4 regions of the Nonomuraea sp. NPDC052116 genome follow, and region 2 is predicted to be linked to each of the others. Evidence: riboswitches for the same ligand, from Rfam matches in the RefSeq annotation. Region 2 holds a riboswitch; each other region holds the start of a gene.
What was found. A riboswitch is a leader RNA that binds a small molecule or an ion and turns the genes downstream of it on or off. The one in region 2 is predicted to bind thiamine pyrophosphate.

Region 1 (7,513 bases), on a different contig from region 2:
TGCGCTGCAGGAGTGCGAGGACCTGATCGGCGACTATCTGGGGGACGCGCTGTCCGCGCTGGACGAGGCGCCGATCACGGTGGAGGCCCGCGCGGCTCTGACGGAGCTGGCCATCGCCGCCACCTCCCGCAAGACCTGACCTGACCTGTCCTGGGCAGGGGATCGCCACCTTGGGCCCGGCCGCCGACTCGGAGGCGCCCGTGTGGTGGCGGGCGCCTCGTGGGTCACAGGGCCCCGTACGGCCGGGCGGCCTCCTGCGGTCAGGTGGCCGCCGCGGTCAGGGGCTTGCCGGTCAGGGGCTTGCCGGTCAGGCGGAGGACAGGCGCTTGGCGAACTCCGCCGCCGCCGCGCCCGGGTCCTCCGCGTCCGTGATCGCGCGTACGACCACCACGCGGCGCACGCCGTACGACATCACCTCGTCCAGGTTCGCGAGGTCGATGCCGCCGATCCCGAACCACGGCCGCGACGTCTCCAGCGCCGCCGCGTGCCGGAGCAGCGGCGGGCCGGGGGCCGGGCGGCCGGGCTTGGTGGGCGTGGGCCAGATGGGGCCGCAGCAGAAGTAGTCGACGCCCGGCTCCGCTGCCGCGGCGGAAGCCTCGGCCACGGAGTGGGTGGACCGTCCGATGACGATGTCGTCGCCGAGTATCTCTCGCGCGACCGTCACAGGAAGGTCGTCCTGCCCCAGGTGGAGCACGTCGGACCGGGCGGCGTAGGCGACGTCCGCCCGGTCGTTGACGGCCAGCAGTCTGCCGTGCCGGTCGCAGGCGTCGCGGAAGACTTCGAGGAGCGCGAGTTCTTCGCGGGCCTCCAGACCCTTCTCCCGCAGTTGGATGATGTCCACGCCGCCGGCCAGCACCGAGTCGAGGAACTCCGCCAGGTCGCCGCGGTCGCGGCGGCCGTCGGTGCAGAGATAGAGGCGGGCTTCAGAAACCGAGGGCTTGGGCACGCCGCTTGACCTCAGTGTGACGGCCGGCCTTGATCGCCTCGATGGGCGATCCGGGCAGGGACTCGTCAGGGGTGAAGAGCCAGCGCAGCGACTCGACATCGTCGTAGCCGGCGTCCAGCAACACGGTCAGCGTGCCGGGCAGGCCCTTCATCACGTCCTTTCCATCGAGGAACACAGCGGGCACCTGTGGCCCGCCGCCCCCCCGGCGTACGCCGAGCAGCTTGTGGTCCTTGAGGAGTTGCTTGGCCCGCCCGATCGAAAGGTCTAGGCGCGAGGCCACTTCGGGGAGCGTGAGCCACTCGTCGACGAGTTGGTCGGTCTCCCGGTCGATCTGTGCAACAGAAAGCGTCACGAAACCACAACTACCACATGCCGTGCTTGCTCAAACAACACAATCCCGTAGAGAGACTTCTGGATCTACCAGGCGTTCCGCGTCGAGACGGTGTCCCGCGCCGATGATTCTGCGCCCCTGTACGAGGTCTCGCGGCCGGTCCACGGCGAGCACCGCGGCGAGGGCGTCGTCGGCCGTGAGCCAGACGGCCGACCACTTGCCCTCCGGCTCGCCCCGGTAGATCAGGCGCTCGCCTGCCAAATGATGACCGGCGTATTGCACCATGTGCCCGAACTGTTCCGACCAGAAGTACGGAACGGGATCGTACGCGACGTCCTCGCCCAGCAGGCTCGCGGCGGCCACCTCGGGGGCGTTGAGCGCGGTGTCCCAGTGCTCGACCCTGAGCCTGGTCTGCCAGCGGCGCGACCACCAGGCGGCGCAGTCGCCGACGGCGACCGTGTTCGGGAGGGAGGCGCGCAGGTGCTCGTCCACGACGACGCCGTTGTGGAGGTCGATGTCGGCGCCGGTGAGCCATTCGACGGCCGGGCGCACGCCGATGCCCGTGACCACCACGTGGGCGTCCACGAACTCGCCGCCCACCAGCCGCACGCCGCCCTCGTCCACGGAGTCGACCATGGTGTCGAGCCGCAGGTCGATGCCGTCGTACCAGCGCTCGGTGCGGGCCCCGATCTCGGCGCCGACGGCCGTCGCGAGCGGCGCCGGGCCGGCCTCGATCACGGTCACCGCGCACCCGGCGCGGCGGGCGGCGGTGGCCACCTCCGCGCCGATCCAGCCGGCGCCGATGATCGAGACACGGGCGCCGGGGACGAGCATGGCCCTGAGCTCGTGAGCGTCGTCGAGCGTGCGCAGCACGTGTTGCGGGCCGTCGCCGGGCAGCCTGATCGGCTCGGCGCCGGTGGCGATGACCAGCCCGTCGTAGCCGAGCTCGCCCTCGGTGGTCTCCACGACCCCCTCGCGCAGCGCCTTGGCGCTGACCCCCGGCTGGAACACCACGTCGAGCGAGGCCAGGTCGGTGTCGACGTAGCTGGTGTCGGCGTCGCCGAACAGCACGGCCTTGGACAGGGGTGGACGGTCGTAGGGGCGATGCCGTTCCTCGCCGACCAGCGTGATCCGCCCGCCGAACCCCTGTGCGCGCAGCGCCTCCACGGTGCGCACTCCGGCCAGACCCGCTCCCACCACCACGACTTCGTTCACGTTCATGACCCTAACGTGGGCCGGTGTCCGGGCGTCGCAGCGAGGCCGTAGGCTGGGGGCGTAAGACGCGCGGGAGTCCGGCCGTGACCGGGCTGAGAGGAAGGCTGCCATCGGGCCTTCGACCGCAAGACACCTGATCCGGATCATGCCGGCGAAGGGAGCGCGGATGGATGTGATCGTGGGCGGCGGGGTCGTCGGTCTCTCGCTGGCCTGGCGGCTGGCCCGCGAAGGGCGGCCCGTCACCCTGGTGGACCCGGCCCCCGCCTCGGGGGCCTCGCACGCGGCGGCGGGGATGCTGGCGCCGGTCAGCGAGGTCACCTACACGGAGGTGCCGCTGCTGCGGCTCGGTGTGGCGTCGCTGCGCCGCTGGCCCGCCTTCGCCGCCGAGCTGGCCGCCGACGCGGGGCTGGCCGGCCCCGAGGCCCTGGACCTGCGCTCCGAGGGGACGCTCGACGTGGCGTTCGGGGCGGACGACCTGGCCGCGCTGGACGAGCTGGCCGCGTACCTGGAGAAGCTGGAGCTGCCCGTCCGGCGGCTGACCGGGCGCGAGTGCCGCCGCCTGGAGCCCATGCTGGCCCCCTCGGTGCGGGGCGGGCTGCTGGCCGTCGGCGACTCCTGGGTGGACCCGCGCCGCGTGACGGCGGCGCTGCTCGCCGCGCTCGACCGGCGGGGAGTCCAGCTCGTACGGGCGCGCGTCGGCGAGCTGCTGTGCGACGGCGGCCGGGTCACAGGGGTACGCCTGGAGCCGCCCGGCGGCGACGACCGGCGAGCCGAGCTGCGGGCGGAGCGGGTGATCCTGGCGGCCGGGGCGTGGAGCGCCGGGCTGGCCGAGGTGCCGGTCCGGCCGGTCAAGGGGCAGATCATGCGGTTGCGTTCGCCGCAGCCGCTGCTCACCCGGTGCGTCCGCGGCACCGTGCTCGGCACACCGGTCTACCTCGTCCCCCGGGGCGACGGCGAGCTGGTGGTCGGGGCCACACAGGAGGAGATGGGCTTCGACACCAGGGTGACCGCGGGCGGGCTCTACGAGCTGCTGCGCGACGCCAGGGAGCTGGTGCCGGGCATCACGGAGCTGGAGGTCTCCGACGTGGTGGCCGGGCTGCGGCCGGGCACGCCGGACAACCTGCCGCTCATCGGCCCCAGCGGCACCCCGGGGCTGGCGCTGGCCACCGGCCATCACCGGGGCGGCGTGCTCCTGGCGCCGCTCACGGCGGACATTTTGCTGGGCGAGGAGGGCGAGCTCGCGGCCATGTGCTCGCCCGGGAGATTTCGGGATATTTCATGATTGTGATGATCAACGGGGCCTCGCACGAGGTGGCCGACGGCACGACCGTGGCGCAGGCCGTACGCACATTGACCACGGCCACCACCGGAGTGGCCGTGGCCGTCAACGACGAGGTGGTCACGCGGAGCTCGTGGGAGACGACGGCGCTCAGCGACCGTGACCGGGTGGAGGTTCTGACGGCGGTGCAAGGTGGATGATCTGATCATCGCCGGGGAGAGCTTCTCCTCCCGGCTCATCATGGGCACCGGCGGCGCGCCCTCGCTCGACGTGCTCGACCAGGCGCTGGCCGCGTCCGGCACCGAGCTGACCACGGTGGCGATCCGGCGGCTCGACCCGAACGCCCGCGGCTCGGTCCTGGATGTGCTGCGCAAGCGGGACATCAAGGTGCTCCCCAACACCGCGGGCTGCTTCACGGCGGGCGAGGCCGTGCTGACGGCGCGGCTGGCCAGGGAGGCCCTCGGCACCAACTGGATCAAGGTCGAGGTCATCTCCGACGAGCGGACCCTGCTGCCCGACCCGATCGAGACGTTCGACGCGGCCGAGCGGCTGGTGGCCGACGGGTTCGTGGTGCTGCCGTACATCGGGGACGACCCCGCGCTGGCGCGGCGGCTGGAGCAGGCGGGCTGCTCGGCCGTCATGCCGCTGGGCGGGCCGATCGGCTCGGGGCTCGGCATCCGCAACCCGCACAGCATCGAGCTGATCGTGGAGGCCGTGTCCGTGCCGGTGGTGCTCGACGCGGGCATCGGCACGGCCAGCGACGCCGCGCTGGCGATGGAGCTGGGCTGCGCCGCCGTGATGCTGGCCACGGCGGTCACCAGGGCGCAGCGGCCCGATCTCATGGCGGTCGCCATGAAGCAGGCCGTGGAGGCGGGACGGCTGGCGCGGCTGGCGGGCCGCATCCCGCGCAGGCGCTACGCCGAGGCCTCCTCACCGATGACTCCCTGACCGGAGCGCCGACGACCTCCTCCCCCGGATGCCGACGACTCCCCGGCCCGGATGCCGACGACGCCCCGGCCCGGGTGCCGGTGACTCGCCGACCCGAGTGCCGGTGACTCGCCGACCCGAGTGACGCGTGAGGAGCTGGGACGTTCCAACGGGAACGTCTCAGCATCGGTTTCGGGCGGTGAGGCCCTCCCAGTGGCAAAACGCCCGTAAACTCAGCGGGGTGGATACGACGACTGCGGACCCCCTGGTCGGGCGGCTCCTCGATGGGCGCTACCGCATCGAGAGCCGGATCGCCCGGGGCGGTATGGCGACCGTCTACCTCGCGCTGGACGTCCGCCTGGACCGGACGGTGGCGCTGAAGGTCATGCACGGCTCACTGGCCGAGGACCCCGCGTTCGTGCGCAGGTTCATCGGCGAGGCCAAGTCGGTTGCCCGCCTCTCACACCCCAACGTGGTGCACGTCTTCGACCAGGGCACGGACAACGACGTCGTCTACCTGTCGATGGAGTACGTGCCCGGCAAGACGCTGCGCGACATCCTGCGCGAGCGCGGCAGACTGCCCGCCCGCGAGGCGCTCGAGATCATGATCCCGGTGCTCGCCGCCCTCGGCGCGGCCCACCAGGCCGGGATGGTCCACCGCGACGTGAAGCCGGAAAACGTCCTGATGACCGACGACGGCCGGGTCAAGGTCGTCGACTTCGGCCTGGCCCGGGCCATCGAGGCCACCAACCAGACCCGCACCGGCGTGATGATCGGCACCATCGGCTACATGGCGCCCGAACAGGTCACCACCGGCGCCGCCGACGTGCGCAGCGACGTCTACGCCGCGGGCATCATGCTGTTCGAGCTGGTCACCGGCCAGCAGCCGTACGACGGCGCGACGCCCATGTCGGTGGCCTACCGGCACGTCCACGACACCGTGCCCGCGCCGTCCTCGGTGTTCGCCGACGTGCCGCCGCTGATCGACACGCTGGTGACCCAGGCCACGGCCCGCGAGCCGGACCAGCGCCCCGCCGACGCGACCGCGATGCTCGTGGCCGCCGTCGACGCGCACCGGATGCTGCCGCGCCTGACCAACCCGCCGGCCTCCCACGCCCGGACGCAGGTCTTCAACGCCTCCGGCGCCGCCTCGATGCCCCAGCCCGCCCCCGCCCACACCCTGATCCAGCCGCGGGCGGAGGTGCCGCCGCAGCGGCAGCGGGCGGGGTTCAAGCCCAACTGGTTCCTGGTGCTGCTCGCCGGGGTGATGGTGGTCGCGGTCGGGCTGACCGGCTGGTACTTCGCGCAGCCCGAGATGGTCACCGTCCCCGACCTGGTCGGCAAGAACCTGGCGCTGGCCAAGAGCAGCGCCGCCGCGGCCGGTTTCAAGGTCCAGGAGGCCGACGGCGTCAACAACGAGAAGATGGCCGCGGGCCTGGTCCTCAGCACCGACCCGGCGGCCGCCACCGAGGTGGAGAAGGGCACCACGATCACGCTGGTCCCCTCGCTCGGGCCCAAGCGCGTCGCCGTGCCCAACACCGAGGGCATGACCGGCGATCAGGCCCGGGCCAAGATCGCCGATGCCGGGCTGACCGTGGGCGTCGTCAAGCGGCTGGCCAACCAGGAGGTCGAGCGCGACAAGGTCATCCGCACCTCGCCGCAGGTCGGCGAGAAGGTGCGGGAGGGCGCCAAGGTCGACATCTACGTCAGCGCCGGCATGGTGATGCCCGACGTCAACAGCATGCCCAAGGACGAGGCCGCCCAATATCTCGGCGGTCTGGGCTTCCAGGTGCAGGTCAACGAGGTCGACGACGACGCCGAGCCGTGCACGGTCATCGCGCAGACGCCCAAGGCGAAGTCCGAGGTGGACAAGGGCGCGCAGGTCATGGTCACGGTGGCCCGGTGCCAGACGGACTTCTGGGACTGGTTCAACGGCGACAGGGACGACGAGGCCCGCGACGACCAGCAGTTCGCCCTGGTGCCGGCGGTGATCGGCAAGGAGGTCAGGGACGCCAAGGCGGAGTTAGAGGCGCTGGGGTTCAAGGTGCGGGTGCAGCGGCTGGGCAACCGCGGGGTGGTCCAGTTCCAGCGGCCGTTGCCCAACAGCGAGCGGCCGCAGGGGGCCACGGTCGTCCTCTGGCAGTGAGGTCCCTTCGGCGGCGCACGGGCGATCGCCGGAACGCCCGCGCCGCCGACAGAGAGCCGTCGACAGAGAGCCGTCGCACGGGTGAGGCGGCGCTGAGGCTTGGGCGGCCGCCACGGCCTGGGGTTGGCGAGGCGGACGCGGGTTGGTCAGGGCGTGGCGAGGTGGCCGTGGAGGCGGACGCGGGCCAGGCCGCCGTCCGGGTAGATGTCCACCCGTACGTGCGTGACCGGGTCAGGGTGGGCCAGGCGGAAGCGGTGCGGGGTGTCGGGCTGCAGGCGCGTCCTCGGGAGGAGCTCCACCTCCCGGTCACCGTCCAGGCCCGTCAGCGAGACCGCGCCCGGCGCGTTGAACAGCAGGTTCGTGGTGTCAATCTCGGCCAGACCGATCACGCCGCGCCCGGCCAGCCGGATGACCAGCCAGTCGTTCCCGTCGCCGCGGCGGCGGGCGGTCTCCCAGCCCTCCGCCTGGTGGCGGGCCAGGCCGGGGGCGATGGCGTTGTTGGGGGCCGAGTAGAACTCGTTGGAGCAGGCGGTGACCAGCGCGCCGTTCGCGAGCGCGGCCAGGTCGAGGCCGAGCCCGTCGTACACGGACAGGTCGGGCCGGGCCTCCCCGTGCACCCGGAGGCGCGCGACGCCGCCGTCGGGGAAGATGCTCAGCCGCACGTGGGTG
Region 2 (7,513 bases):
ACCGCGATGACGATCACCACAGCAACCTGGCGATCTTCAAACAACCTCACGTGCGGAAAACGGGGCTAGCCGTTGAGGACGTCGTACGGGCCCTCTGCCCGAAGCGTGGCAAAACCACGGCAAAGAGCCTCAAGGCTGGCCGTTCATCCGGAGTCGTCCGCCTTCGGTGAGCCGAGGCCAGATCTCCCTTGTGAACAGGAGGTCCAAGGGCCCGCTGAGGTCGGGTCATATGCCCCTGTCGTGAACCGTTGCCTCCGCCGGAGGCTGAAGGATAGGGGGAGGTGCGTGATGAGGCGCGCGAGTCAGTGGGTGATGCTTCGAGTGCGCCGGTACTGGCTGGGACGGAATCCGCTGCGTCGTCGTTCCGATCGGCTGGAAGCGGCAGGTGTGGCCGTCACGTTGATTCTGCTGCTGTTCAGCGTCTGGCCGGCCGTCGTCGTGGGGCGGTCGGTCTATGAGAGAGGCCTGCAGGCCGAGCGAGCCGGCCAGGGCATCCGCCAGTCGGTGACGGCGACTCTGGCCCGGGACGCGCCGTACACCCTTCCTGCCGGAGGTGGCGAGGATGGCGCGGAGCCGGGATCACACGCTCCCGCGCGGTGGATGGCTCCGTCCGGTCACTGGAAGACGGGCGAGGTGGCCGTGCCCGCGGGCACCAGAGCGGGCACGTCGGTAAAGGTGTGGATCGACGGTCGCGGCGAGTTGACCACTTCTCCGACGAGCCACGCGGAAACGCTGACGGGCGCCACGGTCGCGGCCTTCCTGGTCGTCGTGGGATCGGCGGCTGCACTGTCGTTGGCCTTCCGGGCCTTCAGAGGGTTGCTCGACAGAGGGCGGTACGCGGCGTGGGACGCCTCCTGGGCGGAGGCGTGCGCGCGGTGGCGCCGCCGCAAACCTGATGGGTAGCCCGTTACATCTCACACGGCGTACAGCGAGAGCCGAAGATCAGGCCCTTGGCGTACTGGACGAGGGCATGGCTGACCGATCCGAAGAACGCGCTGACGTACGGCGATCCCGCTCGAGATCGGAGAGAACGACGTGGAAGTCCTCTCCAGAAAGCCCAGATCGGCGGGTGCCTTACCGTCCCTGAGGCGTTCCCGGCCGACCCGAGCTTGGGCCGCGGTGCCAGGGCCATTGGTCCTCAAAGAGAAGGACTTTCGTCCCTGGCGAGACGAACCGGACGGCGGGAGGTTAGTTTTAGGCCTGTGAGACGAGCGAGGGAGTCCGACCTGAGAGCCTCGAAGGAGGATCAATGGAAGGGCTGAGAGGTCGGAAAGCCGAAAGACCGACCGGCGACCCCTAGCCACCTGATCCGGACCATACCGGCGAAGGGAGAGCGCCTCACAGGTCTTTGTCGTGTGCAGCCCGGGGAACTCTCACCAGCGGGTCCATCAAGCAAAGCGACGGCCCCCGAACGTGTTCAGTCGGCTCGGACACGTGGCCGTACGACGGCGACCGGGCAGGATGTGTAGCGCAGGACACCGTGGCTGACCGTGCCGAGCATGGCTGAGCGGATCACCCCCTGGAAGTCTCGCACAGCGCCGCGATGGGATTTCCACGGAAGCCCGTCCCCTCCGAGTACTCACATGCGGCTTGAGCTGCGTAGATGGGGTTTACGGCAGGCGCAGAGGGGTAGGTTATGCCGGCCCAAGAGCGGCGGAGAATCATGCTGTATGCCCTCGTAGATCTGCGGCATGCTGATTTTCCCCGGCCGCTGATTAACGAGACGTCGTAATCCATGCGGGGATGGGATGAACGACCTGCTGAATCATGTCCTCACGGCCCACGGTGGTTTGGAGCGCTGGTCGCAGATCGGTGAACTGAGCGTTGATGCGCAATTCCACGGCCCCTTCTGGAAAGTCAGAGGGTTCTCGGATGAGCCTTTTCATGCGAAGCTCACCGCCGAGACGCGTCAGGAGTGGATACGGTTCTCTCCTTGGGCGGCCCCAGACCAGGATATGATCTTCGATCGCAGTGAGGACCGGGTCTCGCTGGTAGCGGAGGACGGCGGCACCCTGGAGAGCCGGACCGGAATCCGCTCCACTTACGGCGGGTACGACCTGACATCGCCGTGGGAGTCCCTTCAGGTGGGCTACTTCCTCGGGTACGCCATGTGGAACTACCTGACCACGCCATTCCTCTTCACATATCCGGGGATGGAGTCGCGCGAGGGGGCGCGGTGGGAGGAGAGCGGTGAGACGTGGCGGCGGCTGCACGTCAAGTACCCCGACAGCATTGCCTCGCACAGTTCGGAGCAGACCTACTACTTCGCTGAAAACGGTATGCTCCGACGCCTCGACTACAACGTGGATGTGAATGTCGGCGTTGCCGTTGCTCAGTACGTCGGCGAACACAAGGATTTTCACGGAATCATGTTCCCGACTCGACGGCGAGTCCATCGGAGGAATCCGGATAATTCCGCTTCGGAGAGTTGGTCGATCGGGATCGAGATTGAAAATGTCACCATGAGCTGAATCACCTGGAAATGGCGATCCGTGGAATCGGTACCAGTCAGATGGCGATCGGCTTGTCAACGTGGCGTCAGGGGTGCGTCGCGTGCTCCTGGAAGGCCTGACATGTCCACACTTTATGCAAATACTCCCATCCAGTATGTTGAGGTCGAAGGCACGCGCCTCGCGTACCGGGAGTTCGGGGACCGCACCGGCGTGCCGCTCGTCCTGTTCAGTCGTTTCGTCGGCAGCATCGATGACTGGGATCCCGTGGTCATCGAGCGACTCGCCGCCCAACGCCACGTCATCGTCTTCGACAACGCGGGCGTCGGATTCTCCGACGGCAAGGTCGGGGCTGATATCGCGGAGATGGCCGGCACGGCGATTCGCCTCATTGAAGAGCTCGGCATCTCCCAGGCGGACCTGCTGGGATTCTTGATGGGTGGCTACATCGCGGAACGCCTGACGCTCACGCGGCCGGACCTCGTGCGCTACCTGATCCTTGTCGGCACGGGCGCAGGCGCCGGCGAAGGAGCGGTGCTCCAGAGCCCCGAGGTCGAGGAGTGGACCAAGATGGCCCGCAGCCCGCAGGAGACGTACGAGGCGATGTGGTTCAGCAGTTCCGAAACCGGCAAGGCCGCCACCGCGAACTACCTGGGGCGCATCTACACGCCTGAGCGACCCGAGCGAGCCGACGTCACCGACGAGGCCGGGGTCGCGCTCCGCAAGGCGGTCAACGACTGGTGGGCCGGCAAGGGCTCGACACTGGGCGAACTGCACAACATCAAGCAGCCCACGCTCATCGTCAGCGGCGTCCGGGACGCGATGGTCCCGACGCCGAACTCGTTCCTGATGGCCCAGAAGATCACCAACGCACAGCTCATCATCTACCCCGACTCGGGCCACGGCTCACTGTTCCAGTACCCGGAAGTCTTCTCGCGGGCGGTGCTCGACTTCATCGCAACCCAGGAAAGCGGCGGCCTTCGCTGACCGCGACCGATCTGCCGGCCGACCGCGCGGCACAGCACGGGCTGCCGGCCATCACAGGCAGGAAGCACGCGACCCTCGTGCCGACCGAGGCCGATTTCGGCCCAGTCACACAAGCACGTCGCCACCTCATCGCCGACCGCCTCGACATCACCGGCGCCCGCTGGGGCCTTGCTGGAGCCGAAGCCATTCTGAAGCTCCGCGCCGGCGTTGCCCTGGGCCTCGGCGACGGCATCGGCCAGTGCACGGCTGGCCGTCCCGCTGGCAGCGGGGTATCAGGCCGGCGTGTCAGTCGAGTGCGTAAACGCGATGAACGAACTCGGCAAGCTTGTTGTCGGGCAGTTCTTTCGCGAGATCGGCCTCGCTGATGATGCCGGCAAGGCGGTGACTTTCGATCACGGGCAGGCGCTTGACGTGGTTCTGCTCCATCTTGAACAGCGCCTCCTCGATGCTGGCATCGGCGTCCACCCATACCAGCCCACGAGCCAGCTCCCCGGCGGTGGTCTCGTCGATGTCCCCGCCGTGTGCGCAGCACTGGACCACGATGTCCCGGTCAGTGATGATGCCCTTGAGCCGGTCGTCGTCCCCGCAGATGGGCAGCGCGCCGACGCTGAGATCGCACATCATCTGCGAGGCGACGCGCAAACTCTCGTGTTCGCCGATGCACTGGACTCCCTCGTGCATCACGTCCCGGGCTTTCACTCCGGTTTCGCCTATATCCATCGCTCGCCTCCCCAACAGGGTACGAAGCGCTCTCATCTGCCCCTACCCGTGCTGGTCCGAGCATGGGCAGGCGGGCCGCCGGAAGATGTAAAAAATCGTTCGACGAACTCTTTGGGTGTCTCATGCGTTCACGTGCTCGACCCTCGCATCGGGTCCTGGGAACACCAGGGTGTCGTGCTCTGAGTCGAACCAGTGCACCATGTAGGGCGGCGAGCCGTCCGTGTGCTCCACCTCGGTGATGACGCCGATCCGGCGCGGATCACTCTCGTGACGGCCCTCGATGACCAGCTTGTCTCCAACGACAGCCTTCATCATGCACCTCCGTTGGTCCTCTCCCCTCAAGGACGCTCTTCCCACATTCGGCATGCCGACTCCGGAGGCAGGACCCGAGCGCCGGCCGGCGGTCACACGTCAAGGGTGACCGTGCACATCCATTGGTCCCCGCGCTGCTCGAAAGCCAGCCGGTGCAGGGTGACCGCCTTGGGAACCGCCCCGGTCTGCGCCATCGTCTCGACCTCCGCCGTCGCCAGCAGCAGCCCGTCCTCCTCCGGCGTGGCGCGGATGGGCACCTGACCGGTGGTGTCCATCCGGTAGATCACCTCATCGAGCGCGGCGACGAGCCGATCTTCCGGGCTGCCCGGCGCGAGGCGCACGCGCTGCTCGGCGCACGCGACCCCACCTGCCATGTCCAGGAAGCTGTCGCCCATGGCGAGGATCGCCTCGGCGATGCACTCCATGACCGTCGGAGCCCAGGCCTGGATGCGGGTGTCGGCCGTGTGCGGCAGCGTACGATGCCCGCGGGTCATCTCTCACCCCTTGACCACGCCCAGCGGCACCAGCCTGGCCACCCTGCGGCACAATCCCGCGCACTCGGCGGTGGTCACCACCTCGTCGACGTCCTTGTACGCGGCCGGGGTCTCCTCGGCCAGGCCGCGCCAGGTGGAGCCACGCACGGCGATGCCGCCGGCCTCGAGCCGGTCGCGCAGTTCACGGCCGCTGATGGAGCGCGCCGCCCGGTGGCGGCTCTGGGTACGGCCCGCGCCGTGGCAGGTGGAATGGAACGCCTCGCCGCCGGAGACGCCGACCAGCACGTACGACGCCGTGCCCATGGTCCCGGGTATCAGCACCGGCTGCCCGACGGCCGCCAGGTCGGCCGCCAGGTCGGCGGGCAGATCTGGATGGCCGGGCGGCAGGGCGAGGGTGGCGCCCTTGCGGTGCACACACAGCAGCCTGCCGTCGTGCTTCTCGATCTTGGCGAGATTGTGCGAGACGTCGTACACCAACTCCAGTTCTGCGCCTGTGACCTCGGCGAACGCGCGCCTCACCGCCTGGCCGAGCAGCTGACGGTTGGCCCGGCCATAGTTGGCGGCAGCGGCCATCGCCCCCAGGTACGCCCGGCCCTCGGGCGAGCCGACCGGCGCGCAGGCGAGCTGCCGATCCGGAACCTTGATGCCATATCGGGGCATGGCCACCTCCATCGCGCGGACGTGGTCGGTGCATATCTGGTGCCCGAGCCCGCGCGATCCGCAGTGGATCATCACGCACACCTGGCCGGCGCGCAGCCCGAAGGCGGCTGCCGCCTTCTCGTCGTAGACCTGGTCGACCGCCTGCACTTCCAGGAAGTGGTTGCCCGAGCCCAGGCTGCCCACCTGACCCTGGCCGCGTTCCATGGCCCGCGTGCTCACGTGAGAGGCATCGGCGTCGGCGACCGCTCCGCGGTCCTCGCAGCGCTCCAGATCGCGGGGGACGCCGTGGCCCTGCTCGACGGCGTAGCGGGCGCCGCCGTACAGGATGTTCTCGAGCCGGGCACGGCCGGGCGACTGCCAGACCGCGTGCCTGCTCGGGCCCCGCGGGATTGTGACGTCGAGGAGATCCATCAGCCGGTCGCGGCGCAGCCCTTCACTGTCCACGTCCGCGGCCAGCAGCCGCACCCCGCAGGAGATGTCGAAGCCGACCCCACCAGGCGAGACGACACCACCCGCTGCCACGTCGGTGGCCGCCACGCCGCCGATCGGGAAGCCGTACCCCCAGTGGAGATCGGGCATCCCGTACGAGGCGCCGACGATCTCCGGCAGGGTAGCCACGTTGATCACCTGCTGGAGTGCCTCGTCTTCAGGCAGCAGTGCGCGGGAGGTGAACACGATTCCGGGCACTCGCATGGCCCCATGCCTGTCGATGCGGAATCGATGGGAGGTCTCCTTGACGAGCTCCATCCGGGCTCCTCATGAGGGTCTCAAGACACAAACCTGTCAGGCCCGCGGAGCGAGTGACTCCCTCGCCCGCCTCGCGGGCAATGTCCATCCTCCCTCCCGCCGGCTGATCCCCTCAGGGGCGAAAGACCTTTAACCCCGGCCCGTTCGGCCCGATCTGGTCGGCGCGGACGGCTCGGTGCGGGCCCCATTGTCGAGGCGGGGCGGCGCCCTGACGCCTCCGCTCCCTCTCGGGCGAGCTGGGGCAGGACCGTTCAGCCTTTGTCTTTGATCGCATAGAGCATGCGTCCCTCTGGCCAGGGCCGGGATGCCGACATCGGTAGAGTCCGCTTTTGCCACCGTGCCACCGGGAAGTGCGGCTGAGGTTCCTGGCGGGATCAGAGCAAGGTGTGTTCTCGATGTGGCCGGCCGTGGCACCACCGCGACGTGAGGGCCGTCAGGTGCTGCCGATGAGGCCGCCTGGCGTGCCCCGGTGCCTGCGCCCAGTGGCTTCTGGCCCGCGCCGCCGAACGCGCCGAGCAACTGGCCAGGGACGGTTATCGAGTCCTGGCGGTCGCGAGCCGCGATCTGCCCGCCGTTCCGGAAACCGCGCCGGAGAGCGGGTTGTCGTTGCTCGGGCTGGTCGCGATTCTGGATCCGCCACGCCCGGCCGCGGCCACCGCGATCATCGCCTGCAAGCAGGCCGGCATCAGGCCGCTCCTCATCACCGGTGATCATCCGGGGACCGCCCGGGCCATCGCCACCGATCTCGGCATCATCAATGCCGGTGATCCCGTCGTGGATCTCCGCGATCCTGGGACGACCGATCATGCGAAGGTCAGCGTGTACGCCCGTGCCACGCCCGGACAGAAGCTCGACATCATCGAGGACCTGCGCGCGCACGGTGAGGCTCTGGCGATGACCGGTGACGGCGTCAACGACGGTCCCGCGCTACGACGCGCCGACATAGGTGTCGCCATGGGCGAACGCGGCACCCAGGTCGCTCGCCAGGCAGCCGACCTCGTACTCGCCGATGACAACCTGGACACCGTCGTCGCGGCCGTCGAGGAGGGCCGCCGCGTCTACGCCAACATCCGCCGCTTCCTGGTCTACGGCCTGTCCGGTGGGGCAGCCGAGATCGCGGTGATGTTGCTGGGACCGTTCGCC
Region 3 (6,226 bases), on a different contig from region 2:
GTCAGCTCGACCTCGATCTGCCCCCGGGGCCGCCAGTGGACCTGCGGGCTGAGGTCCTCCAGCGCCGCCGCCCAGCCGTAGGCCGCCAGCCGTCCCGCCCGATGGGCGACGTCGCGCTGCAGGATCGCGCGGAAGCGCGGCCACTCGTGGGAGACGACCTCCGTCCAGAGCGCCTCGTACGCGTCGGCGAACCGCTCCACCACCCGCGGTCCCGCCAGCAGCTCCCTGACCCCGTCCGCCACCGGCCGCCCGGCGAGCGCCCGGGCGATCTCCGCGTGCGCCTGCTCCAGCGGCGTCCTGCGCATGGCGGCCAGCTCCGCCTCGAACGGCACGTCCACCGCCGTCGGCGGCGGGGCGATGAAGGCGACGTTCGTGCCGCGCCGGTTGCCGCTGATCGCGTCCGCGGCCCGCAGCACGGGGTGGACGCGTTCGAGTTCCCGGTACGTGCCCCGCCACCGCGCGGCCCACCGGCCGTGCACGCCCGCCTCCAGCCGGCCCGCCAGCACCCACTGCGCGTGCATGGTCTCGATCAGCGGCGAGATCGCGAACCTGGTCGCCACCAGGTCCTGCGGGGTGACCTCGATTCTTACGGGCACCTTTCGGTTATATCCGAAAGAGTCGCCAGTTCGCCGGTCCGGTCCGCACCATCGTGGACGTGAATGGCGCGACGTTCGGCGAGGTGTTCGCCGTCAAGGAGTTCCGGGTCCTGTTCGGCAGCTTCGCGCTGCTGGTCGGCGGGGACTCGATCAAGATGCTGGCCCTGTCCGTGCTGGTCTATGCGCGGACCGGCTCGGCCGGCCTGTCGGCCGCCGCGTACATGGCCGGCTGGCTGCCGTTCATCGTGGGCGGGCTGTTGCTGCTCTCGCTGGCCGACCGGCTGCCGCCGCGGGCGCTGATGGTGACCGGCGAGGTGGTCCGGGCGGTGACGTGCCTGCTGCTGGCCTACGCGCGGCTGCCGGTCTGGGCGATGCTGGCGCTGGTGCTGGTCACGGGGCTGTTCACGCCGGTCTTCTTCGCCGCGCGGGCGGCGATGCTGCCCGACGTGCTGCCCGGCGACGCGTTCGTGCTCGGGCGGTCGGTCCTGAACGTGGCCTCCGCGAGCGCGCAGATCGCCGGGCTGGCGGCCGGGGGCGCGTTCCTGGCCGTCGCCGGGCCCTCGGGGGCGCTGGCCACCACCGCGGGCCTGGCCGCGGTGGCCGCCGTGGTGCTGCGGGCCGGACTGCCGTACCGGCCCGCCCGGGGCACGGCGCGAGCGGGCACGGTGGGAGCGGGCACGGTACGCCAGACGCTGCGGGTCAACCGGCGGCTGCTGGCCGACGGGCGGGTGCGCGGGCTGCTGCTGGCGGGGTGGCTGCCGTGCGTGTTCCTGGCCGGGGCCGAGGCCATGGTCGTGCCCTATCTGGGCGGGCAGGGGCAGGCCGGGGTGGTGCTCGCGGCGGCGGCCGGCGGGATGGCGGTGGGGGAGTTCGCGGTGGGCAGGTTCGCCGCGCCGGGGCTGCGGGAGCGGCTGTCGTTTCCGCTGGCGGTGCTGCTCGGCGTGCCGTGGGTGGGGTTCGCGCTCGGGCCGGGGATGGCGTGGGCCGCCGTGCTGGCCGCGGTGGCGACCGCGGGGCTGTCGTACCAGCTGGGGTTGCAGCTGCGGTTCGTGGAGTCGGTGCCCGAGGAGGTGCGGGGGCAGGCGTTCGGGCTGCAGTCGTCCGGGCTGATGACGGGGCAGGCGGCCGGGGCGGCGCTGGTCGGGGCGCTCGGAGAGGTGATCGCGCCCGGGCCCGCGATCGCGGTGGCGGGCGGTGCCGGGGTCCTGGTCGCGCTGGCGCTGGCGGGCGTGCTGCGCCCGGACGGCATGCGCGAAGCGGCCCCTCACCTCTGACCGGCCGCACCCTCGGCGCGGGCGCGGAAACCCCCCGCGATCGGGCGTGTCCCGGCTATATGGTGCCGTTCGTGGACACTCTGGAAAGCCTCGTCATCGCCCGGCGGCTGCGCGTCCCCATCGGCGCCGCGCCCGCCGGATCCGGGTCCGGCTGGGGGGAGACCGCCGCCCGCCAGCTCGACGCGGCGCTGCTCAGCGTCTTCCTGCGCGGCGCCGACGGCGGCTGGCTGGTGAAGTGGCTGCACCTCTACCTGAAGGGCCACCCCGGCTTCAACCAGGTGGAGGGCAACCGCGTCAGCGCCTCCCGGAGGGGGCGCGGGTCTACACCCCTGGCACGCTGCACGAGCTGATCCCCGCCTGACACGACCGGGCCGGGCCTCTGCTAGCGTTGGCCGTGACGCGGGGTGCCCGGGCTGCCGGGCTGAGATCACACCCGTCGAACCTGATCTAGTTCGCACTAGCGAAGGGACGTCATCGGTGACCTTCTGTGAGAAAATCTGGACGCGCACGGCCACGCTGCTCGAGGCGATCCACGACCACCCGTTCAACGTCGCGCTCGGCGACGGCACCCTCGACCGCGAGCGGTTCGCGTTCTACCTGGTCCAGGACGGCCGCTACCTGGTGGCCTACGCCAAGGTCCTCGCGACCGCCTCGGCCCGCGCGGGCTCCCCGGCCGACGCCGCGTTCTTCGCGCAGAGCGCGCACACGGCGCTCGTCGTCGAGCGGGCCCTGCACACCGGCTACCTCGAGGAGTTCGGGCTGACGGCCGGCGAGACGGCGGCCGTCGCCACCTCGCCGACCTGCCTGGCCTACTCCTCCTACCTCCAGGCCACGGCCCTGGCCGCCCCGTTGCCCGTGCTCGCCGCCGCCGTGCTGCCGTGCTTCTGGGTCTACCAGGACGTCGGCGCGGCACTGCTCGAACGTACGGCGGGCGCGGCCGACCACCCGTACCGGACCTGGATCGGCACCTACTCCGACCCCGCCTTCGCCGCCTCGGTGGAGCAGGCCAAGGCCATCACCGACCGGCTGGCCGAGAGCGCCGACCCCGAGACGCGCCGGGCGATGGACGAGGCGTTCTGCCGGGCCACCGAGTACGAGTGGATGTTCTGGGACAGCGCCTGGCGCCTGGAGACCTGGCCCACGGGACAGTGGCTCCGGCCGCAGCTCACGCGAACGACTCGCTGAGCTCCCTGCGCAGCTCACGGGCCTGGTGCAGGTAATCGGTGGCCAGCGCGGTGCGGCCGGACGAGCGGTACAGCTCGCCGAGCGTCTGGTACGTGTCCGCCTCCCCGCTGCGATCCCCCAGTTGCTGGAAGATCACCAGGGAGCGCTTCAACTGGTCGGAGCCGTCCGAACGGTCGCCCCTGGCCACCTGGAGCCCGCCCAGGTTCCGCATCGCGTACGCGCCGCAGTGGCGGTCGCCGAGCGCCTCGAAGATGCCCAGCGCGTGCCCCTGGTAGCGCATGGCCCGGTCCGACTGGGCGAACAGGTCGTACATGCGGCCGAGCTGCATCGACACGCAGCCCTCGCGGTGGGCGTCGCCGAGCTCCTCGGCCAGCCGCAGCGCGTCCCCCAGCCACCGGGACGCCTGCTGCAGGTCCCGCAGCGACAGGTAGACGCGCCCGATGGCCTGCCGCGCGTACGCCTCGCCGCTGCGGTCGCCGATGGCCAGGAACATGGCCAGCGCCTGCCGGAAGGACGCGAGCGCCTTGAGATGCCGGTTGGAGAACTGGCTGACCGCCGCCAGCCCGCAGATCGAGATGGCCTCGCTCCGCGTGTCGCCCAGCTCGTGGAAGATGACGCGGGCCCGCTTGAACATGTCCTCGGCCTCGGCGTACCGGTCCTGGTAGAGGCAGACCTGGGCCAGGCCGCGCAGCATGGCGGCCTCCCCGAGGCGGTCGCCGGCCGCGCGGGCGCTGTCGAGGGCGAGGCGGTGCGTCAGCTGCCACTCGTCCAGCAGGCAGTGCAGATCGAAGTACGGGACCAGGGTGGCGGCCAGCCCCCATGCGGACTGGGCCAGGCCCGCGCCGGCGGCGAGCTGTACGGCCTCGACCAGGGACTCCCGCTCGGCGTCGAACCACGACAGCGGCTGGGCGGTCAGGCGGCCGAGGGTCTCCCGCTCCAGGCTCCAGCGGGGCGCGAGGTCGGACGTCAGCCCGAAGAGAGTGGTGGGCAGCCGCAGGGAGGCGTGCTCGGCGGCGGTCAGCCAGCCGCCGAGCACCCGGGCCAGCGCGTGCCGCTCGGTGTCGCCGCCCGCCTTCTCCTTGGCGGCGCAGCGGATCAGGTCGTGGAGTCGGTAGCGGGGCTGGCCGACGTGGTCGGTGCCGGCCAGCCGCAGGAGGTTCGCGTCCACCAGGGTGTCCACGACGGCGTCGGCCCTGGGCCGGTCGAGCACGGCGTCGGCCACCCAGCCGGGCACGGACTGCTCGCCGAGCAGGCCGATCGCGCGGAAGGCCAGGGCGGCGTCGTCGGACAGCCGCCGGTAGCTGAGCTCGAACGAGCCGCGTACCTCCAGGTCGCCGGCGCGTAACTCGTCGAGGCGGCCGGCCTCGTCCTCCAGCCGCTGCCGCAGCACCCCCAGCGACCAGCCGGGCCGTCCGGACAGCCGGGCCCCGGCCACGCGGACGGCCAGCGGTAAGTGGCCGCAGGAGCGCACGATCGCCTGGGCTGCCTCGCGCTCCTCGGCCACCCGTTCGGGGCCGACGATCCGGCCCAGGAGCTGCTCGGCCTCCGCGGGCGGCAGCACGTCGAGTTCGAGCTGGAGCGCGCCGGGGAGCTCGGCGATCCGCCGGCGGCTCGTGACGAGCACCGCGCTGCCGCTGCCGGGGAGCAGGGCGCGTACCTGGGCGGTGTCGGCGGCGTCGTCGAGGAGGACGAGCATCGGGCGCTCGGACAGCAGGGAGCGGTAGAGCGAGGCCCGCTCGCGCACGGTCGGCGGCAGCGCCGGCTCCGCGACGCCCAGCGCGCGCAGCGCCTCGGCCAGGAGGGTGAGCGGGTCGGCGGGTTCGGCCTCGGTGCCGCCCAGGCACAGGTAGAGCTGGCCGGCGGGGTAGCCCGCCCGTAACGCGTGGGCGCAGTGCACGGCCAGCGCGGACTTGCCCACACCCGGAGGTCCGGTCACCACGGCGATCGCGGGCGGCCCGTCCGGCCGGTGGGCCTCGGGGGACAGGGCGCGCGTCACGGCCGCGACGTCCCGCGCCCTGCCGGTGAAGTCCGGCACGTCCGCGGGGAGCTGGTGGGGCGCCGCCGCGACGGGCGCGGGCGGGGCGTCGCCCGCCAGCACGGACGCGTGCACGTCACGTAACTCCTGCCCCGGCTCGATGCCCAGCTCGTCCACGAGCTGCCGCCTGATCGTGGCGTAGGCGTTCAGGGCCTCGGCCCGCCGGCCGCTGTGGTGCAGGGCGAGGATCAGCTGCTGCCACAGGTCCTCGCGGTAGGGGTGCTCGCCGATCAGGTCGCGCAGGTCGTCGATCGCGGCGGCGTGCTCGCCGCGCGCCAGCTTCAGCGCCACCAGCTCCTCGAACGCGGCCAGCCGGGCCTGGGTGAGCGCGCGCAGCCGCCCGTCCCACAGCGGGCTGGCGGGCAGGTCGCCGAGCGGGGTGCCGCGCCACAACGCCAGCGCCCGGCGTAAGTGCTCCGCCGCCTCCTCGGTACGCCCCGCCGCCCGCGCCCTGGCCACCAGGTCCTCGAACTCCAGGGCGTCCAGCCGCCCCGTGTCGAGCTGCATCACGTAACCGGAGGGCCGGGCCTCGATCTGGACGCCGGCCGAGCGCAGCGTGCTCACGTACGTGCGCAGGTTGGCCACGGCCGAGGACGGCTGCGTCCGGGGCCACAGCACCTCGACGAGCGCCTCCGAGCTGACCACCTCGTTGGCCTCCAGCAACAGCGAGGCGAGCAGGAGCCTGGGCTTCCTGCCCGCGATGCGTAGGGGCCCTGCCGGGACCCGGGCCTGCAGCGGCCCAAGAACACTGAATACGGGCTGTTCAACCACCATGACCGCGCGTTCTCCTGAGCTGGGCGCCGTGCGAGGGCGTCCGTTGGTGAAGCGTTCAAGCTGGAAGGGCCTTTATACCGATTTTGGATGTTCTTTGTATGCCGGACTCGCAATCTTGATCCCCAGCAAGAGCGCTTCGGAAGATCTAACGGACAAGATTCGCGGCTCCGGCGGGCATCGCCCCTCGCTGCGCGCAGAAAGGTATCCGCATGAGAACCAGAGGGGTGCTTACGGCCGGGCTCGCCCTGCTCTTCAGCCTCACGACCGGCCCGATCGCGACGGCATGGGCCGCTCCGACGCCGTCTCCGTCGCCGACGTCCTCGTCGAAGGAGGACGAGGGGGAGATGGGCAACCCGGACAAC
Region 4 (7,513 bases), on a different contig from region 2:
TGGACGAACCTCTCAAAGATCCTCTCTCGGTCAGTAGGGGCGATACCGACCCCTTCATCGTCCACGACCACGACCACGTTGTCGGCCTCGGCCCAGGCCTCCACGCTGATCAGCCCGCCCTTGGGCGAGTACTTGAACGCGTTCTCCAGCAGCTGCCCCAGCACGATGTCCGTGGCCAGGGCGTCCCCCAGCACGTTCGGCAGCCCGTCCTGGATGACCACCTCGACCCGGTGCTTGTCCGACAGCGCGGGCAGCCCGAGCGTGGCCGCGTCGATCCGCTCGGCCAGGTCGAACTCCTCGATCCGCACCTTGAGCTCGTCGGCCCCCGCCCTGGCCCCGAGCAGCAGGTGGTCCATGAGCTCGCCCAGCGACCTGGCCCGCTCGGAGATCGTGTGCACGGCCGAGCGGCGTTCGGGGTCGCTCATCTTGTCCCAGCGCCGGTCGAGCGTGCTGGCGAACCCGCGCACGATCGTGATCGGCGTACGCAGCTCGTGGCTGGTCGTGGCCAGGAACAGGTCCTTGGCCTCCTCGAGCTCCTTGGCCGTGGTCACGTCGCGGAAGTCGATGACCACCTCGCCGGTCTCCTCGATCTGCGCGCTCACCACGTCCAGCCACCGCCCGGTCTCCATCTGGAACGTGACCTTCTCGCCCGGCTTGGGCAGCGGGAACGGCGGCGGCCCGCCGATGACGGCCTCGGCCGGGAACGCGGTGAGCTCGGCGGCGGCCGGGTTCCACCGGACGACCCGTCCCGATCCGTCGAGCACGGCGATGCCGTCGGCGCTGGCGTCGAAGACGGCCTGCTCGTGCGCCCGCTGCCGCACCGCCTCCTGGTAGGCCACCGCGTTGCCGACGGCGATGCCCGCGTGACCGGCCAGGAGCTCCAGCAGCTCCAGTTCGAGGTGTCCGGGTGTGCTCTGGGCGAACAGCGCGTACAAGGCCCCGTACGGGCGCCCTCCGACGGCGGCAAGGCCCAGTGCGATCGTGTGCAGCCCCTTCAGCCGGGCCCAGACCAGGTCCTGGAGCCCGTTCGACTCCAGCATGACGGTCTTGCCGGTGCGTAAGAGCTTGTCGACGAGGCTCGTGCGCAGGTCCGTGGTGGTGCCCCTGATGGCCTCCGGCAGCTGGTACGTGCTGACCAGCCGTAACCGTTCACCCTCGATCAGCACGAACCCGCCCGCGTCCGCCCCGGTGAGCTCCGTGAGGCTGGCCGAGATCCGGTCGAGCACGGCCGACAGCTCCAGCTCGGAGTTGATGTCGCCGACCACGTCGGTGAGCCGGCGCACCAGCCTGGCCCGGCGCGCCATGCGGTCCTTGGCCACCTGGTCGGCCCGCGCGAGGTGGTGCACGCAGACGTACCCGGCCACGGAGCTGCCCAGGCGCAGCGCGCTGATGTCGACGCGCACGTCGAGCACGGTCCCGTCGTCGCGTAGGCGCTTGGTGCGGACCGAGACCTGGCCGCCGGTGCGTACGCGTTCGAGCACGGCGTTGTGCTCGGCGGTCAGCTCGCCCGGCACGATCGGCGCCCGGCGCCCGAGCATCTCCTCCGCCGTCCACCCGAACAGCCGTTCGGCCGCCTCGTTCCAGACCAGTACGCTCTGATCACGGTCGACGACCACGACGGCGTTGGGCGAACCGGCGAGGGCAGCGCGAGCTATTTCGTCGTCACTACCGGCCCATTCGTCCCCCACTCCTCCATAGTGCACGTGGCGTGGTGAGTGCGTCGGGCGATCCGTCCGATACGCTGCGGTCACGGTGATTCTCGGCGGCGGGAGGCTGGCGGCATGTCGAGCAACGATCTCGATGCCCTGTTGCGCGTGACCTCCAGCACCTATCGAGGTGATGCGCCTCCCGACATCGCGTTCGGCCCCTATGACGGGGCCGTCGGCAGGCTGATGCTCGCGGTCACCGGCAAGGGCATCGCGGCGTGCAGCTTCGAGCCGGAAAACGCCGTGTACGAGCTGCTCACGAGGCACGTGGGCAGGTTCATCGGGCCGGATCCGCGCCGGCTCGACCCGGTGCGCAGGGAGCTGGACGCCTACTTCTCCGGCCGCCTGCGCGCGTTCACCACGCCCGTCGACCTGGCGCTGGCGACGTCCTTCGCCCGCACGGTGCTGCAGAAGACGATGGCGGTCCGATACGGCACCACCACGACGCTGGAGGAGATCGGCGCGAGCATCGGCAGGCCGCGCGCGCTGCGGGCGATCGGCAACGCGCTGGCCTCCAACCCCGTGTGCGTGATCGTGCCGTGCCACCGGGTGGTGCGTGAGGACGGCGCGCTCGGCGACTACGCGGGCGGCGCGGCCGCCAAGCAACACCTGCTCAACGTCGAAAGGCGCGTGTCGACCAGCTGATCAGCAGGGTGACCAGCACGGCGACCACGGCCGCGCCGAGCGCCCCGTTCATCCACGGCTGCCGGGTGAAGCCGATGGCGTCGCGGACCCCCTGCCAGAAGCCGTCCCATGGCTCGAGCGTGGGCGCGGAGGTCGTCAGCCAGTACGCCACGAAGCCAAGCGCCCACGGCACCAGCCTCGACCAGCGCGAGGGCGCGTTCTCCGCGGTGTTCCAGCTCCGCGAGCCGCCGAGCACGAAGTAGTCCACGGCCAGCACCGCGAACATCGGCACGAACACCGCCCCGATCACCCCGAGGAACGCCCCGTACGAGTTGACGTCCACGACCAGGGCGATCGCGACGCTCAGCACGCCGATGGCGATGGAGAAGACGCGCCGGTCCACCCGCGGCATGAGGTTCTGCAGCGAGACCGTGGTGGAGTAGACGTTGGCGAACGACTGGTCGGTCTCCCGCAGCACCAGGATCGCGAAGAACAGCGCGCCCAGCGGCACCGCCACGAACGCGCCGAACACCGACGTCCCGTCGGCCGCCACCTTGTCGGCCCCCGCCATGGCCACCGCGAACACGCCCAGGCCCAGGCAGGCGACCTGAGCCAGCGTATAGCCGCCGACGACGCCGGTGAACGCGGCCCTGCTCGACCTGGAGTGCCGGGCGAAGTCGGCCGCCATCGGCACCCACGACACCGACAGCGCGATCACGTAGTCCACGGCGGGTGCGAAGGCCGTCCAGGACCCGCCGGTGTGCGCGGGCGCCCTGGTGAGGAAGAACCAGGCGAACCACACCATCGACACGATCACGCCGATGGTGACGTACCGCCGCAGCAGCCTGACGGACCCGAGCGGCCAGATCGTGAGCGCGGTGGTCAGCAACCCCGCCGCGATCACCCACACCTGGTACGGCACGGCGCCGAAGATCGCGCTGGCCGCCTTGGCGATCACCCACAGCTCGAACGCGGCCCAGCCGAGCATCTGGACGATGTTCAGCACCGTGGGGACGTACGAGATCCGCGCCCCGAACAGGCCCCGCAGCAGCACCATCGCGGGCTGCCCCGTCTGGGTGCCGGGGACGGCGGACAGGCCCACCATGGCGGTGCCGATCAGGCTGCCGACCACGGTCGCCAGGAGCGCGGCGGTCAGGCTGAGGGGAGCGTCGGACAGGGGGTTGAGCAGGAGCAACGCGCCGGAGAAGCCCAGGAGGCTGACTCCGAGATTCGCCCAGAGCGCGCCCTGATCGAGCACGCCCAGGGTCTTCGGCGGCCTGCCTTCAAGAGTCAGCGGAACTTCGTCGACGACATGCGTCATCGCACACTCCCTACGCCGGCATTACCCGGACAGGTTCAGGCGGTCGGCAGCGGATCTATGGCTGCCCTCTCAGCCCGGCGCACCCCGAGCTCCCGCGACAATCTGCAGTTGGCGCCCTCATCATGCCTCAGCAACGACGAAACCGCCACAGTGGGGCCTTTTTACGCCACGAACGGCTGCTGCCCGGTCTCGCTGACCATCGGGCGGCTCGCGAACTCCCACGACTGCATGCCGCCGCCGACGTTGACGGCGTCGCGCCCGAGCTGGTTGAGCCAGGCCGCGACCTGCAGGGACCGGCCGCCCACCCGGCAGACGACGTAGACCGTGCGGTCGCCGGGCACCTCGTCGACCCGCCCCTGAATCTGGGTCATGGGGATGTGCACGGCCTCCGGGGCGTGCCCCGCGACCCATTCGTCCTGCTCACGGACGTCGAGCAGGTAAGCGTCTGCCGGAACGGCACTGGCCTCGATCTCAGGAACGGTCATGACTCCATCATCTCGCGCCTGGCGTCGTAGGCCGCACGCGCCGCGGCGATCTCCTCCTGGTGCGTCTCCGTCCAGGTGACCAGCGACTTGATGGTCTCGTGCAGCGTACGGCCGAGCGGCGTGAGCGCGTAGTCCACCCTGGGCGGCACGACGGGATGGACCGTGCGGCTGACCAGGCCGTCGCGCTCCAGCTGGCGCAGGGTCACGCTGAGCATGCGCTGGCTGACGCCGTCGATCTCGCGGCGGAGCTGGGTGAAGCGCAGGCTCTGGCAGTCGAGCAGGGCGATCACGAGCAGCGACCACTTGTCGGCGATGCGGTCGAGGATCTGACGCACCTCGCAGTCCTCGCGCGTGTCCCACTGGCGCACGTCGTAGTCGTCGAGCGGTTCCACAGTGCCTTCTTCCGTCGAGCTCACTTGAGAAGGCGGGACAGCCGGCGGTCGGCCAGGGGCTTGCCGCCGGTCTGGCAGGTGGGGCAGTACTGCAGCGAGGAGTCCGCGAAGGACACCTCGCGGATCGTGTCGCCGCAGACGTCGCACGGCTGCCCGGTCCGGTTGTGGACCCGCAGTCCCGACTTCTTCTCCGCCTTGAGGTCCTTGGCCGCCAGCCCGTGCGCCCGCTCCACCGCCTCCCCCAGGGTGGTGATGATGGCCTCGTGCAGGTCGGCGATCTGCGCGTCCGTCAGCGTGGCCGCGATCTTGAACGGGGACATCTTGGCCGCGTGCAGCACCTCGTCCGAGTAGGCGTTCCCGATGCCGGCGATGATCTTCTGGTCGCGCAGCAGCCCCTTGATCTGGGTGCGGTTGCCGCCCACGATGCGCTTGAGCGCCTCGACGGTGAAGGACCCGTCGAGGGGGTCGGGGCCGAGTGCGGCGATGCCGGGGACGCCGTCCGGGTTCTTGGTGACGTAGACGGCCAAGCGCTTCTGCGTCCCGGCCTCCGTCAGCTCGAACCCGGGCGCCAGCCCCTCCTCGTCGGGCGCCAGCCGGACCCGTACCGCGAGCGGGCCCTTGCCGGGACGTACGGGCTTCGCGCCCGACAGGTCGTCGCGCCAGCGCAGCCACCCCGCCCGGGCCAGGTGGATGACCAGGTGGAGGCCGTCGCAGTCGAGGTCGAGGAACTTGCCGTGCCTCGACACCCCGGTGATGGTCAGCCCGCCGAGCGCGGTCGCCGGCGGGTCGAACGTCTTGAGCGCCTGGAAGGCCACCACGTCGATCCCCAGGACCGTGCGGCCCACGGCCCGTTCGCGCAGGAAATGGGTGAGCGACTCCACTTCGGGAAGTTCCGGCATGTCCCCAGGGTACGTGCGCGTCCGGCCGTCCACAGCCTGTGGACGGCTACGGCACGCTCCAGAAGGCCAGCTCGTGCGCCATCCCCTCGGCGAACAGCTCCTCGGCCCGCGCCGGGTCCGGCGCGGCCTCGTCGATCATCTGCGCGATCCGCGCGGTGAGCGCCGCGAACGCCGGATCCGCGTACGTGTCCACCCACGCCCGATATCTCGACTCAGCAGGGGAAATTTCCGCCAATATCTGCCCGAGACTCGAATATCCCCACATACACGGATATAGCGCCGCCAGCCCCTCCCCGTACGACGCCGCCGACTCCAGCAGGAACGCCGTGTACGCCGCGCACGCCGGCCCCTTCACCGCCCCCTCCAGATCCGCGCCGAACTCGGCCGACAACGACCTGTGCAGGCTCAACTCGTCGTGGTACGTGGTGTGCGCCAGGTCCACCAGATCACCCAGATGCCCGTCGGGCGCCTGCCAGGCCAGCCGCGCGAACACCCGTACGTAGTCGAGCAGGAACAGGTAGTCCTGCTCCAGCCACGACCTGAACACCGCCTCGGGCAGGTCGCCACGCGCGATGCCGGCCACGGTCGGGTGCTCGAGCTGAGCCCGGAGCAGCGGGCGGCCGACGGCGTGCAACGTCTCCGAGATAGTCATGGCTGGGAGGTTAGTGTCGAAGCATGACTGTGACGATCGCCGAAGAGCTCCTCCTGATCGCCTACAACGACGAGAAGGGCACGCCGCTCGTCGCCGGGACCCAGCTCGACCCGGCCCTCGCCGGCGCGCTCCTCGCCGAGCTGGCCGTCAACGGCCGGCTGGAGCTGTCGGACAAGAAGGTGACGGTCATGGACCCGTCCCCGCTCGGCGACTCCGAGCTGGACGCCACGCTGGCCCGCATCGCCGAGGAGGGCAAGGAGCGCAAGCCCGCCTGGTGGGTCCAGCGGCTGCAGTCGGCCAGGCTGCGCGGGCGCCTGCTCACCAGGCTGGCGGAGTCGGGCGTGCTGACCGAGCAGCGCGGCAAGGTGCTGGGCATCTTCCCCACGACGCGCTGGCCTGAAGCCGACCCCGATGTGGAGGCCGCGGTCAGGGACCGGGTGACCAGTGCGCTGGCGGGCGCCGACCCCGACGCCCGCACGGCCGTCCTGATCGCCATCGCGCACGCGGCCAAGCTCGACCGCAAGGCCTTCCCCGGGGCGAGCAGGCAGCGCGTCAAGGAGATCGCGGAGGGCGCCTGGACGGCCGACGCGGTCGCCCAGACCATCGCCGCCATCAACGCGGTCATGATCACGACGATCACCGCGGCGACCGTCGCCGCGACGACCTCCACCTCCGGGTGAGCCGCGCTAGTTGCCGGTGTCGATGACGTCCTTCGGCACCGGCTTGTCCTCCTTCAGGGCGTTGAAGAGGGCCAGCGCCTTGGGCCGGTCCGACTTGATCGCCTCGCCGCCGTCCGCGAGCCGCTCGGTGCCGCCGAACGGGACCACCGTCGTCACCGGGCTGTCGCCCATCGCCAGCCCCAGCGACAGCAGGTCGAAGGCGCCCGTGTCGCCGTCGACCGAGACCGCGTCGGTGGCGCTCATCGCCAGCGGGATCGACGTGAACGGGTTGATCAGCACTCCGGGGCTGGCCGCCTTCTTCACGACCGCGCCCAGGAACTGCCGCTGCCGCTTGGTCCGCTCGAAGTCGGGCAGCGCGCCGCCCTTGCGGGTCCGTACGTACCCCAGGGCCTGGGCGCCGTTGAGCACCTGCGTGCCCTTCTTCAGCTTGAGGCCGGCCTTCGGGTCGTCCACGGCGGCCCGTACGTTGATCTCGACGCCTCCGATGGCGTCCACGATGCCGACGAACCCGGCAAACCCGATCTCCATGTAGTGGTCGATGTACACGCCCGTGACCGACTCCACGGTGCGGACCAGCAGCTGCGGCCCGCCGTTGTAGGCGGCGTTGAGCTTGTCGCGCCTCTTGCCCGGGACGTCGACGGCCAGGTCGCGCGGGAGGCTGACCAGCGTCGGCTTGTCGCCGCCCTCGGGGATGTGCAGCAGCATCATCGAGTCCGTACGGTTCCCGCCGGTCGCCCGGCCCGTGGCGAGCTTC

Region 1: linked by a shared signal. The riboswitch ahead of thiO (glycine oxidase ThiO) and the one ahead of AB0L65_RS48380 (hypothetical protein) in region 2 are both predicted to bind thiamine pyrophosphate.
Region 3: linked by a shared signal. The riboswitch ahead of tenA (thiaminase II) and the one ahead of AB0L65_RS48380 (hypothetical protein) in region 2 are both predicted to bind thiamine pyrophosphate.
Region 4: linked by a shared signal. The riboswitch ahead of AB0L65_RS52755 (cytosine permease) and the one ahead of AB0L65_RS48380 (hypothetical protein) in region 2 are both predicted to bind thiamine pyrophosphate.

Annotation. Positions count from the first base shown of each region.
Region 1 covers NZ_JBFAWA010000016.1:127,504-135,016, reverse strand. Annotated here, with positions in the region: gene AB0L65_RS29225 (polyprenyl synthetase family protein) at 1-139, shown strand, start outside; gene thiE (thiamine phosphate synthase) at 308-946, opposite strand; gene AB0L65_RS29215 (Rv2175c family DNA-binding protein) at 924-1,298, opposite strand; gene AB0L65_RS29210 (FAD-dependent oxidoreductase) at 1,329-2,498, opposite strand; TPP riboswitch at 2,552-2,669, shown strand; gene thiO (glycine oxidase ThiO) at 2,659-3,774, shown strand; gene thiS (sulfur carrier protein ThiS) at 3,771-3,971, shown strand; gene AB0L65_RS29195 (thiazole synthase) at 3,964-4,719, shown strand; gene pknB (Stk1 family PASTA domain-containing Ser/Thr kinase) at 4,940-6,844, shown strand; gene alc (allantoicase) at 6,991-7,513, opposite strand, start outside.
Region 2 covers NZ_JBFAWA010000036.1:141,049-148,561, reverse strand. Annotated here, with positions in the region: gene AB0L65_RS48385 (hypothetical protein) at 388-903, shown strand; TPP riboswitch at 1,204-1,348, shown strand; gene AB0L65_RS48380 (hypothetical protein) at 1,749-2,471, shown strand; gene AB0L65_RS48375 (alpha/beta hydrolase) at 2,574-3,437, shown strand; gene AB0L65_RS48370 (CBS domain-containing protein) at 3,723-4,157, opposite strand; gene AB0L65_RS48365 (DUF1918 domain-containing protein) at 4,278-4,472, opposite strand; gene AB0L65_RS48360 (archease) at 4,562-4,963, opposite strand; gene AB0L65_RS48355 (RtcB family protein) at 4,967-6,370, opposite strand; gene AB0L65_RS48350 (HAD-IC family P-type ATPase) at 6,971-7,513, shown strand, end outside.
Region 3 covers NZ_JBFAWA010000064.1:18-6,243, reverse strand. Annotated here, with positions in the region: gene AB0L65_RS59945 (DUF5937 family protein) at 1-596, opposite strand, end outside; gene AB0L65_RS59940 (MFS transporter) at 656-1,870, shown strand; gene AB0L65_RS59935 (hypothetical protein) at 1,942-2,220, shown strand; TPP riboswitch at 2,261-2,356, shown strand; gene tenA (thiaminase II) at 2,348-3,055, shown strand; gene AB0L65_RS59925 (BTAD domain-containing putative transcriptional regulator) at 3,036-5,864, opposite strand.
Region 4 covers NZ_JBFAWA010000043.1:67,906-75,418, forward strand. Annotated here, with positions in the region: gene AB0L65_RS52745 (PAS domain-containing sensor histidine kinase) at 1-1,688, opposite strand, end outside; gene AB0L65_RS52750 (methylated-DNA--[protein]-cysteine S-methyltransferase) at 1,782-2,351, shown strand; gene AB0L65_RS52755 (cytosine permease) at 2,320-3,651, opposite strand; TPP riboswitch at 3,642-3,757, opposite strand; gene AB0L65_RS52760 (rhodanese-like domain-containing protein) at 3,813-4,136, opposite strand; gene AB0L65_RS52765 (helix-turn-helix domain-containing protein) at 4,133-4,528, opposite strand; gene AB0L65_RS52770 (DNA-formamidopyrimidine glycosylase family protein) at 4,549-5,427, opposite strand; gene AB0L65_RS52775 (TenA family protein) at 5,474-6,079, opposite strand; gene AB0L65_RS52780 (GPP34 family phosphoprotein) at 6,103-6,759, shown strand; gene AB0L65_RS52785 (LCP family protein) at 6,766-7,513, opposite strand, start outside.